DNA from 3 places in the Erwinia sp. Eh17-17 genome. Region 3 is predicted to be linked to each of the others. Evidence: predicted binding sites of a transcription regulator. Region 3 holds the regulator's gene; each other region holds the start of a gene.
What was found. Region 3 encodes PurR, which represses purine synthesis genes. Its sites were predicted from a motif close to CANGCAAACGTTTGCNTG; they were not measured.

Region 1: the regulator PurR is predicted to act here: its motif matches at 1,866-1,883, upstream of purM (phosphoribosylformylglycinamidine cyclo-ligase).
Region 2: the regulator PurR is predicted to act here: its motif matches at 1,352-1,369, upstream of rbsD (D-ribose pyranase).

The regions. Positions count from the first base shown of each region.
Region 1 covers NZ_JBDFQT010000005.1:100,373-103,495, reverse strand. The annotation lists gene pstB (phosphate ABC transporter ATP-binding protein PstB) at 1-37, shown strand, start outside; gene purN (phosphoribosylglycinamide formyltransferase) at 127-765, opposite strand; gene purM (phosphoribosylformylglycinamidine cyclo-ligase) at 762-1,802, opposite strand; gene upp (uracil phosphoribosyltransferase) at 2,044-2,670, shown strand; gene uraA (uracil permease) at 2,771-3,123, shown strand, end outside.
Region 2 covers NZ_JBDFQT010000004.1:432,565-435,687, forward strand. The annotation lists gene ABEH87_RS14415 (cholesterol oxidase substrate-binding domain-containing protein) at 1-1,067, opposite strand, end outside; gene rbsD (D-ribose pyranase) at 1,381-1,800, shown strand; gene rbsA (ribose ABC transporter ATP-binding protein RbsA) at 1,808-3,123, shown strand, end outside.
Region 3 covers NZ_JBDFQT010000001.1:1,070,460-1,073,582, reverse strand. The annotation lists gene punC (purine nucleoside transporter PunC) at 1-363, opposite strand, end outside; gene punR (DNA-binding transcriptional activator PunR) at 477-1,409, shown strand; gene purR (HTH-type transcriptional repressor PurR) at 1,406-2,431, opposite strand; gene ABEH87_RS04730 (NlpC/P60 family protein) at 2,852-3,123, opposite strand, start outside.

The sequences.
Region 1 (3,123 bases), on a different contig from region 3:
TCGCACAGAAGATTACATTACCGGCAGATATGGTTAATTGAGTAGGGGTCGACCTTTTTTCGGTCGACCCGCAAACGGGCGAAAGACTCGACCCGCAAACGGGCGAAAGACTCGACCCGCAAACGCTTATTCGAATGCATGTCCTTCAACAGGCAGTTGCTGCCCGTCCAGCCACGCGGCACCATCGCGCATCGCCAGCCTGCCATCCATAAACCAGCCAACGACCAGCGGGTAAATGGCGTGCTCCTGATGCTGAACCCGCGCGCTGACATCCTCTTCGCGGTCATCGCTAAAGACCGGGACTTTTGCCTGCAAAATCACCGGGCCACCGTCGAGCTCTTCGGTGACAAAATGCACCGAGGTGCCATGTTCGTCGTCGCCGTTGTCGATTGCCTGGCGATGCGTATGCAGGCCGGGATATTTCGGTAACAGCGAAGGATGGATATTCAGCATTCTTCCGGCGTAGTGCTGCACAAAATCCGGGCTGAGGATGCGCATATAGCCTGCCAGCACCACCAGATCCGGTGCGTAAGCGTCAATTTCCAGCATCAGCTGGCGGTCAAACGCGGCACGGTCGGCAAACTGTGCGGCAGAGAGTGCATGAGCCGGAATACTGGCATCGCGTGCGCGTTCCAGACCATAAGCATCAGCCTTATTGCTGAACACGGCAGCAATGCTGCCGTTTATCCGCCCCTGCTGGCAGGCATCCAGGATTGCCTGTAGATTGCTTCCATTACCGGAAACCAGCACGACTATGCGTTTCATGCGTTAATGACCACACGTTCTTCAGCGTCAGAAGCTTTGATCACGCCGATTTTCCACGCTTTCTCGCCTGCATCGGTCATCAGCTTAACCGCTTTGTCAGCGTCAGCCGGGCTCAGCGCGATCACCATGCCCACACCGCAGTTAAAGGTGCGGTACATCTCGAAGCGGCTGACGTTACCGGCCTGTTGCATCCAGCCGAACACCGCTGGCCATTCCCAGCTGGACTCTTCCAGTACCGCCTGGGTGTTATCTGGCAGGACGCGCGGGATATTTTCCCAGAAGCCGCCGCCGGTCAGGTGGGCGATAGCATGCACATCGACCTGTTCAATCAGGCTGAGGATGTTCTTCACATAGATACGGGTTGGCGCCAGCAGATGGTCAGACAGGGTTTTGCCTTCCAGCTGGGTGGTTTCCGGGTCAGTTTTGCTGACTTCCAGAATTTTGCGCACCAGTGAGTAGCCATTGGAGTGCGGGCCGCTGGAACCGAGCGCGATAAGCACGTCGCCATCGGCGACTTTGCTGCCGTCGATAATTTCAGATTTCTCAACAACGCCGACGCAGAAGCCGGCAACATCGTAATCTTCACCGTGGTACATGCCTGGCATTTCAGCGGTTTCACCGCCCACCAGCGCACAGCCCGACTGCGAACAGCCTTCAGCAATGCCGGTGATTACGCTGGCAGCCGTATCGACATCCAGCTTGCCGGTCGCATAATAATCAAGGAAAAACAGCGGCTCTGCGCCCTGTACCACCAGATCGTTAACGCACATCGCGACCAGATCGATACCGATAGTATCGTGGCGTTTCAGGTCCATCGCCAGACGCAGCTTGGTGCCGACGCCGTCAGTGCCGGAAACCAGAATCGGCTCACGGTATTTTTGCGGCAGTGCACAAAGCGCACCGAAACCGCCCAGTCCACCCATCACTTCAGGGCGACGCGTCTTTTTCACTACGCCTTTGATACGGTCGACTAAAGCATTACCTGCGTCAATGTCTACGCCGGCGTCTTTATAGCTGAGAGAGGTTTTGTCGGTCACTGCGAATCCCCACGCGGTTTGCGGTTGGTGGTTTGAAAATAAAGCGCGGCAATTCTAACAGTGCAGGCAAACGTTTGCGAGTGCCTTCTTCCATGCATTGCGCCGCGACAGATTTTAGCTAATTCTTATCAGGGATGCAGAGGATCGCTAAACTATTGCACTAAGTCATATGGCGCGGAGGATAAATGGCGCTATAATCTCGCGATTTTTTTTTGCAGCTTAACACTCCGGGAGTACAACAATGAAGATCGTGGAAGTCAAACACCCGCTGGTCAAACATAAACTGGGTCTGATGCGGGAACATGACGTAAGCACCAAGCGTTTCCGTGAACTTGCGTCAGAAGTGGGAAGTCTGCTGACTTATGAAGCCACCGCCGATCTGGAAACCGAAAAGGTGACTATCGAGGGCTGGAATGGCCCGGTAGAAATCGAGCAGATTAAAGGTAAGAAGATTACCGTAGTGCCCATTCTGCGTGCCGGGCTTGGCATGATGGAAGGCGTGCTGGAGCATGTGCCAAGCGCCCGTATCAGCGTGGTAGGGGTTTACCGCGACGAAGAGACGCTGGAGCCGGTGCCGTATTTCCAGAAGCTGGTGTCCAACATTGAAGAGCGTATGGCGCTGGTGGTTGACCCGATGCTGGCGACCGGTGGCTCCATGATTGCGACCATCGACCTGCTGAAAAAAGCCGGCTGTAACAGCATCAAGGTGCTGGTACTGGTGGCGGCACCTGAAGGGCTGGCCGCGCTGGAGAAAGCCCACCCGGATATCGAAGTGTATACCGCTTCCGTCGATCAGGGCCTGAACGAGAAAGGCTATATTATCCCCGGCCTCGGCGATGCCGGTGATAAGATCTTTGGTACCAAATAAGCCCGTATTTTTGTAGGGGCGGGCATGCCCGACCCGATAAGCGTTAAGCCGACCGCAGAGTCGGCTTTTTTATGGCAAACACTCAAGGGGTATTCACATTATGACGCGTCGTGCAATTGGCGTACACGAGCGGCCACCGCTGCTGCAAACGATTCCACTCAGTTTCCAGCATCTGTTCGCCATGTTTGGCGCAACGGTACTGGTGCCAATCCTGTTCCATATCAATCCGGCCACCGTGCTGCTGTTTAACGGCATCGGTACGCTGCTTTACCTGTTTATCTGTAAAGGGAAGATACCGGCCTACCTCGGTTCCAGCTTTGCCTTTATTTCCCCGGTACTGCTGCTGTTGCCGCTTGGTTATGAAGTGGCGCTGGGCGGTTTTATTATGTGCGGTGTGCTGTTCTGCCTGGTGGCGCTGATTGTCAAAAAAGCCGGGACCGGCTGGCTGGACGT
Region 2 (3,123 bases), on a different contig from region 3:
ACTCTCAGCGTGGTGGGTTTGACATACAATAGTAGGTCTTTGCTCCATCCCCAAAGATCGCCGCTGTTGGTGGCACCCAGTCCGATATCTACCAGGTTGGCTTCCGTTTTACCCAAAGTTGGCGTGAGTTGCGGTTGATTATTTTGAATATTTTTAATAATGTCGGATAACACTTTAGGGACGTTATCTGAAAAAGGATAGTTATACGGCGAATGAACGGGGCGTGACTTGGATGGATAAGACGGCGTCACCGTCCAGGTTTTTACCCAGGGTTTATCAGTGAAAGGGAACCAGATAGCCTCAACGCGACCTGTTTTTTCGACAAAGCTGGCAAAATCTCGTTTTCCGGTATCCGGTTTGCCAAACAATTCATCAATAGCAACATTACTAAAGCTATGGCAGCGTAAGCGCTTATTGCGTGGCACCTGTAATGTCACCTCACTAATAAATGCCCGACCAACGTGAACCAGGAAGGCAGCTATATCGGCTTCGTAGCGCATGAATTTTTTAAGAATATAGGCCTGCTGTGTTTCATCCCACACTACGGCAGTCAGTGAGATAATACTGTTACTCAGCGAACCAAACGTTGTACCCCGGGACAACGTTTCACCGGCAGCAGGTAGGGCTGTACCATGACCACCAATTGCCAGAACGCCACCAAGAGTAATATCTCCCGGTGCCGGAAAAGCAATAAAACCGAGTTTCTTTTTTTCCAGCTCGGTAAGCAGTTTCTCCATGGTAACACCGGTTTGTGCCGTTACGATACCGCCATCTGCACTGGCCGTTATGGAGATATTGGCAAAGCTTTTTTTCATATCGATAAGCAAAACATGACTGTTATCGTTGCTATTCGCGATAGTTAATGGCGACCAGTTATGCTGCATGCCCAGGGGACGTGCTTTATATTTATTCTGATAAGCCCAGTTTACTGCCAGCAGTAATTCACTTTCACTGGCCGGGGTACAAGTCATAATATGGCTCCCTTTAATCTCCCCTGACCAGTTGCTGAAGTTGGTGTAACTGTTTTTCAGCGGAAATGAGCTTCCTGCCAGTGTATTTACGTTCATAGGTTATATCCTTATTTGTATGAATAGACACAATTGGTAGTGCAGGATGATTTTATTTTTTTATTATGAGACCGGCAATTTTGTATTTGTTTGTAGTGGCTGACAGGTTTTTTTTATTTTTCTCTTTGTGAAAAATAATGGTTTGTATTGTTTTAAGGGGTTGTTTCTCGGTAATTTTAATCCTTAAATCAAATGTGCATCAATGTCAGCGAAACGTTTCGATGTTGATCACACTTCCAACATCTGGTGATTGTGTTCCCTCCGCCTTTTCATACACTGCTAGTCAGCGAAACGTTTCGCTCTGGAGTGAATAATGAAAAAAGGCACCTTACTGAATTCTGCTATCTCGTCCGTGATTTCACGTCTTGGTCATACTGACAGCATCGTGATTGGCGATGCTGGCCTGCCGATCCCACAGGGTCCGCAGCGGATTGACCTGGCGGTAACCCATGGAATTCCGACGTTTTTACAGGTTGCCCATGCGGTCACCCACGAGATGCAGGTAGAGAGTGCCATCATTGCGGAAGAAATTAAGCAGCATAATCCGCAGCTTCATAGCGACCTGATCGCCCTGCTCGACTTACTGCAACAACACCAGGGTAATACCATTAGTATCAGTTATGTCAGTCACGAACAGTTCAAACAACAAACTCAGCGCAGTCAGGCGGTCATTCGCAGCGGAGAGTGTTCTCCGTATGCGAATGTCATCCTGGTCGCTGGCGTGACCTTCTGAGGCTGTTATGCAACCTTTACTGCAATTAAAAGGCATTGATAAATCCTTCCCCGGCGTTAAGGCGCTGTCGGGGGCGGCGATCTCTGTCTACCCCGGCCGCGTGATGGCGCTGGTGGGCGAGAACGGCGCAGGTAAATCCACCATGATGAAAGTGCTGACCGGGATTTACGCCCGTGATGCGGGATCTTTTGTATGGCTGGGTAAGGAAACCACTTTTAACGGGCCGAAAGAGTCTCAGGAAGCCGGGATCGGCATCATCCATCAGGAACTCAACCTGATCCCCCAACTGAGTATTGCTGAGAACATTTTTCTCGGCCGCGAATTTGTTAACCGCTTTGGCCGCATTCAGTGGAAAAAGATGCATGCCGAAGCAGATACCCTGCTGAAACGCCTGAATCTGCGCTTCAGCAGCCATAAGCTGGTGGGCGACCTGTCGATTGGCGACCAGCAGATGGTCGAGATCGCCAAGGTGCTGAGCTTCGAGTCGAAAGTGATCGTCATGGACGAACCGACGGATGCGCTGACGGATACCGAAACGGCCTCGCTGTTCCGGGTGATCAACGAGCTGAAAGCCCAGGGCTGCGGCATCGTTTATATTTCCCACCGTATGAAAGAGATTTTTGAAGTCTGCGATGATGTCACCATCTTCCGCGACGGGCAGTTTATTGCCGAACGCGAAGTGGCGACGCTGACGGAGGACTCGCTGATTGAAATGATGGTCGGCCGCAAGCTGGAAGAGCAGTATCCGCGCCTGAACAAAGCGCCGGGAGAGGTTCGCCTTAACGTTGAACATCTCTGCGGCTCCGGTGTGGACGACGTCAGCTTTACGCTGCGTAAAGGCGAAATTCTCGGCGTAGCCGGGCTGATGGGCGCGGGTCGTACTGAGCTGATGAAGGTGCTGTACGGTGCGTTATCCCGCAGCAGCGGTACGGTGACGCTGGACGGGAAAATCGTTGTAGCGCGTACCCCGGAAGAGGGCCTTGCTAACGGCATCGTCTACATCTCTGAAGACCGCAAACGTGATGGTCTGGTGCTGGGCATGTCGGTGAAAGAGAACATGTCACTGACAGCCCTTACCTATTTCAGCCACGGCGGGGGGCGTTTAAAACATGCCGAAGAGCAGCTGGCCGTCGGGGACTTTATCAAGCTGTTTAACGTGAAAACGCCGTCAATGAACCAGCCGATTGGCCTGCTTTCCGGCGGTAATCAGCAGAAAGTGGCGATTGCCCGCGGGCTGATGACGCGGCCGAAAGTGCTGATCCTCGATGAGCCGACGCGTGGCGTTGACGTTGGGGCGAAAAAAGAGATTTATCAGCTGATTAA
Region 3 (3,123 bases):
GCGGTCAACGACCAGCGCCTGCCAGCTTACGGCAGCGGCACAGACGCCCACGGCCTGAACAAAGCGCAGGGCCAGCAGCCAGGGGGCTGACTCGACCCACAGCATCGCCGCGCAGCCAATGGCAAACAGGCTAAGGCCCATAACCAGCACCGGTTTACGCCCAATACGGTCGGAGAGCGGCCCCCAGACTAACTGGGCGCAGGCAAAACCGGCGAGAAAGATACTCAGGCTGGCGCTGATCGCCCCGGCTTCAGTCTGCAGGTCCTGTTGCATGACGCCAAATGCAGGAAGGTACATATCGGTAGCAAGGAAACCCAGCATGCTGAGTAGCGCCAGGTAAAGCATAAAACCTTTGGAACGCATGATTTTTAACTCTTATTAGACAATTTTTTCACCCGCGCAGTGTAATCGCGTGTTCACTGCGCTGTGAAACGCTATTATTCGTGTATTGCGTTGAAAAAATTTGAAGGCAGGTTATGTGGTCTGAATATTCTCTTGAAGTGGTCGATGCGGTCGCCAGAACCGGCAGTTTTACTGCGGCAGCTGCAGAGCTTCATCGCGTACCTTCCGCGGTGAGTTACACCGTACGCCAGCTGGAAGAGTGGCTGGCGGTCAGCCTCTTTGAGCGTCGTCACCGGGATGTGGTGCTGACGGAGGCTGGCCGCGTTTTCAGTGAAGAAGGGCGCGCTGTTATCAAAAAAATGCTTGCCACCCGTACGCGCTGTCAGCAGGTGGCCAATGGCTGGCGCGGGCAGATTAATATTGCGGTAGACAGGATCGTGCGGCCGGCACGTACCCGGCAGCTGGTGGTCGATTTTTACCGGCATTTTCCCGATATGGAACTCCATATCATGCCGGAAGTGTTCAACGGCGTGTGGGATGCGCTGGCCGATGGCCGTGTGGACGTGGCGATTGGCGCCACCCAGGCGATACCGGTGAGAGGGCGCTTTGCTTTTCGTGATATGGGTAGCCTGAACTGGCGCTGTGTGGTGCAGGCACAACATCCGCTGCTTGGTCACCGCGGTGCGCTGAGCGAAGCCCTGATCCGCGAATGGCCCTCGCTGGTGCTGGAAGATACGTCACGAGCACTGCCGAAGCGTACCACCTGGACGCTGGATAATCAGCGGCGGCTGGTGGTGCCTGACTGGGACAGCGCGTTTGACTGCCTGCGCGCCGGGCTCTGTGTCGGGATGGTGCCGGGCCATTACGCCCAGCCGGGATTACAACAGCAGGAACTGGCTGAGCTGACGCTGGCATCGCCTTTTCCCGACAGTCCCTGCTACCTGAGCTGGTCAGAGCAGAGCGCCTCTCCGGCGCTGAACTGGCTGCTGGAATACCTGGGCAGCACCGAGACGCTGAACGCCGAATGGCTGAGTGAGCAGCCCGACCCGCAGCCGGTCAGCGCTTAACGGCGATAGTCGCGGAAAGGACCATCTGCCACCGAGCGGCGTTCAATCAGTGAGGGATGAACCTCGATGGTCTGCTGCTCTTCGCGTTTACTGGTGATGCGGTCCAGCAGCATGTCAAAGGCGGTTTCACCCAGGCGCTCTTTCGGCTGATGTACCGTAGTCAGCGCCGGGGTGAAGTAACGGGCGTTGCGCACGTTATCATAACCGATCACCGAAATGTCCTGCGGGACGCGCAATCCCATCTCGTCGGCGGCGCAAATCGCCCCCATCGCCATAATATCGCCGCCGCAGAAGATCGCCGTTGGACGCTGTTTCTGCGACAAAATCTGCTGCATAGCGCGATAGCCTGACTCCGGTTCGAAGTCGCCCTGCACCAGCCACTCTTCGCGCAGAGTGATCCCGGCTTCTGCCAGCGCTTTCAGAAAGCCAGCGTGGCGGCCGCCGCCGGTATTGCGCTCCAGCTGACCGGGGATAGCACCGATATCCCGGTGCCCGCGTTCAATCAGATAGCGGCCAGCCAGATAGCCGCCTTCAAAGGCATTATCCAGCACGGTATCGGTAAAATCGCCGCGCGACTCATTCCAGTCCATCACCACCATCGGGATGTTGCGGTTCTCTTCCAGCATGGCTATCAAGGTGTCCGGATATTCAGAGCACATCACCAGCAGCCCATCAACGCGCTTCTGCGCCATCATTGACAGATATGCCTGCTGTTTTTGCAGGTCATTGTGCGCATTGCCCAGAATCAGCGTATAGCCTTGAGCGAAGCAGCGGTTTTCCACGGCTTCAATGATCTCGGCAAAGTAGGGCGCTTCACTGGAAGTTGCCAACAGGCCAATGGTTTTGGTGTGGTTGACCTTAAGACTGCGGGCCACGGCGCTGGGAGAATAATGCAATTCTTTGATGGCCACCCACACCGCTTCTCGCGTCTCTTCGGCCACAAAGCGCGTTTTATTGATCACGTGCGACACGGTGGTGGTGGACACGCCGGCGCGCTTTGCCACATCCTTAATTGTTGCCATTAAAATCGTACTCCTGGTGTTATCGTAACAACTTGATAACTAGTTGGTTAAACGTTTGCCTGGATACAGCTATTCCTGCCCGACAAGAGTCATTTTGGGTGCTGTCTCAAAGGGTCGGGAAGGGGATGAATCGTCCGTAGAGTGACATGCAGTGCTGACTAAAACGGTTTGCGCTGCCTGTTGCGCAACGCAAGGAGAGAATTCTAACAAGGCTGCGCGCAGAAAACGAGATTTTTACGGGTAACTGTGGGAAAATCTGTAGGCTTACTAATGACAAGGTTATTAAGGAGAGAAAATGAATACTGATATGAAAATGACAGCGCTGGCGGTGGTGGGTTCACTGCTATTGATTATGGCGTTCAGTTTTACGGCTGTCATGCATTAAGCATGTGCTGCACGGGAGGGGGTAACCCTTCCCGTTTAGCGAATGGTTTTAGGCGTCATTACCCTGCGCGCGCCAATGTAATGTTCCTGCCAGTAGTCTTCACTCAGCGCACTAACCTGAATATCTTTACCGGTGCGCGGTGACTGAATAAATTTCCCCCCGCCAAGATAAACACCCACGTGGTCTGCTGTGCCACGACCGTTAATTCTGAAGAATACCAGGTCGCCTTTCTCTAACTGGTCGCGCTTAATCGAAGCGGCATCGCGCAGGTGATACATTTCATTAGCTGTGCGTGGGATCTTAAATT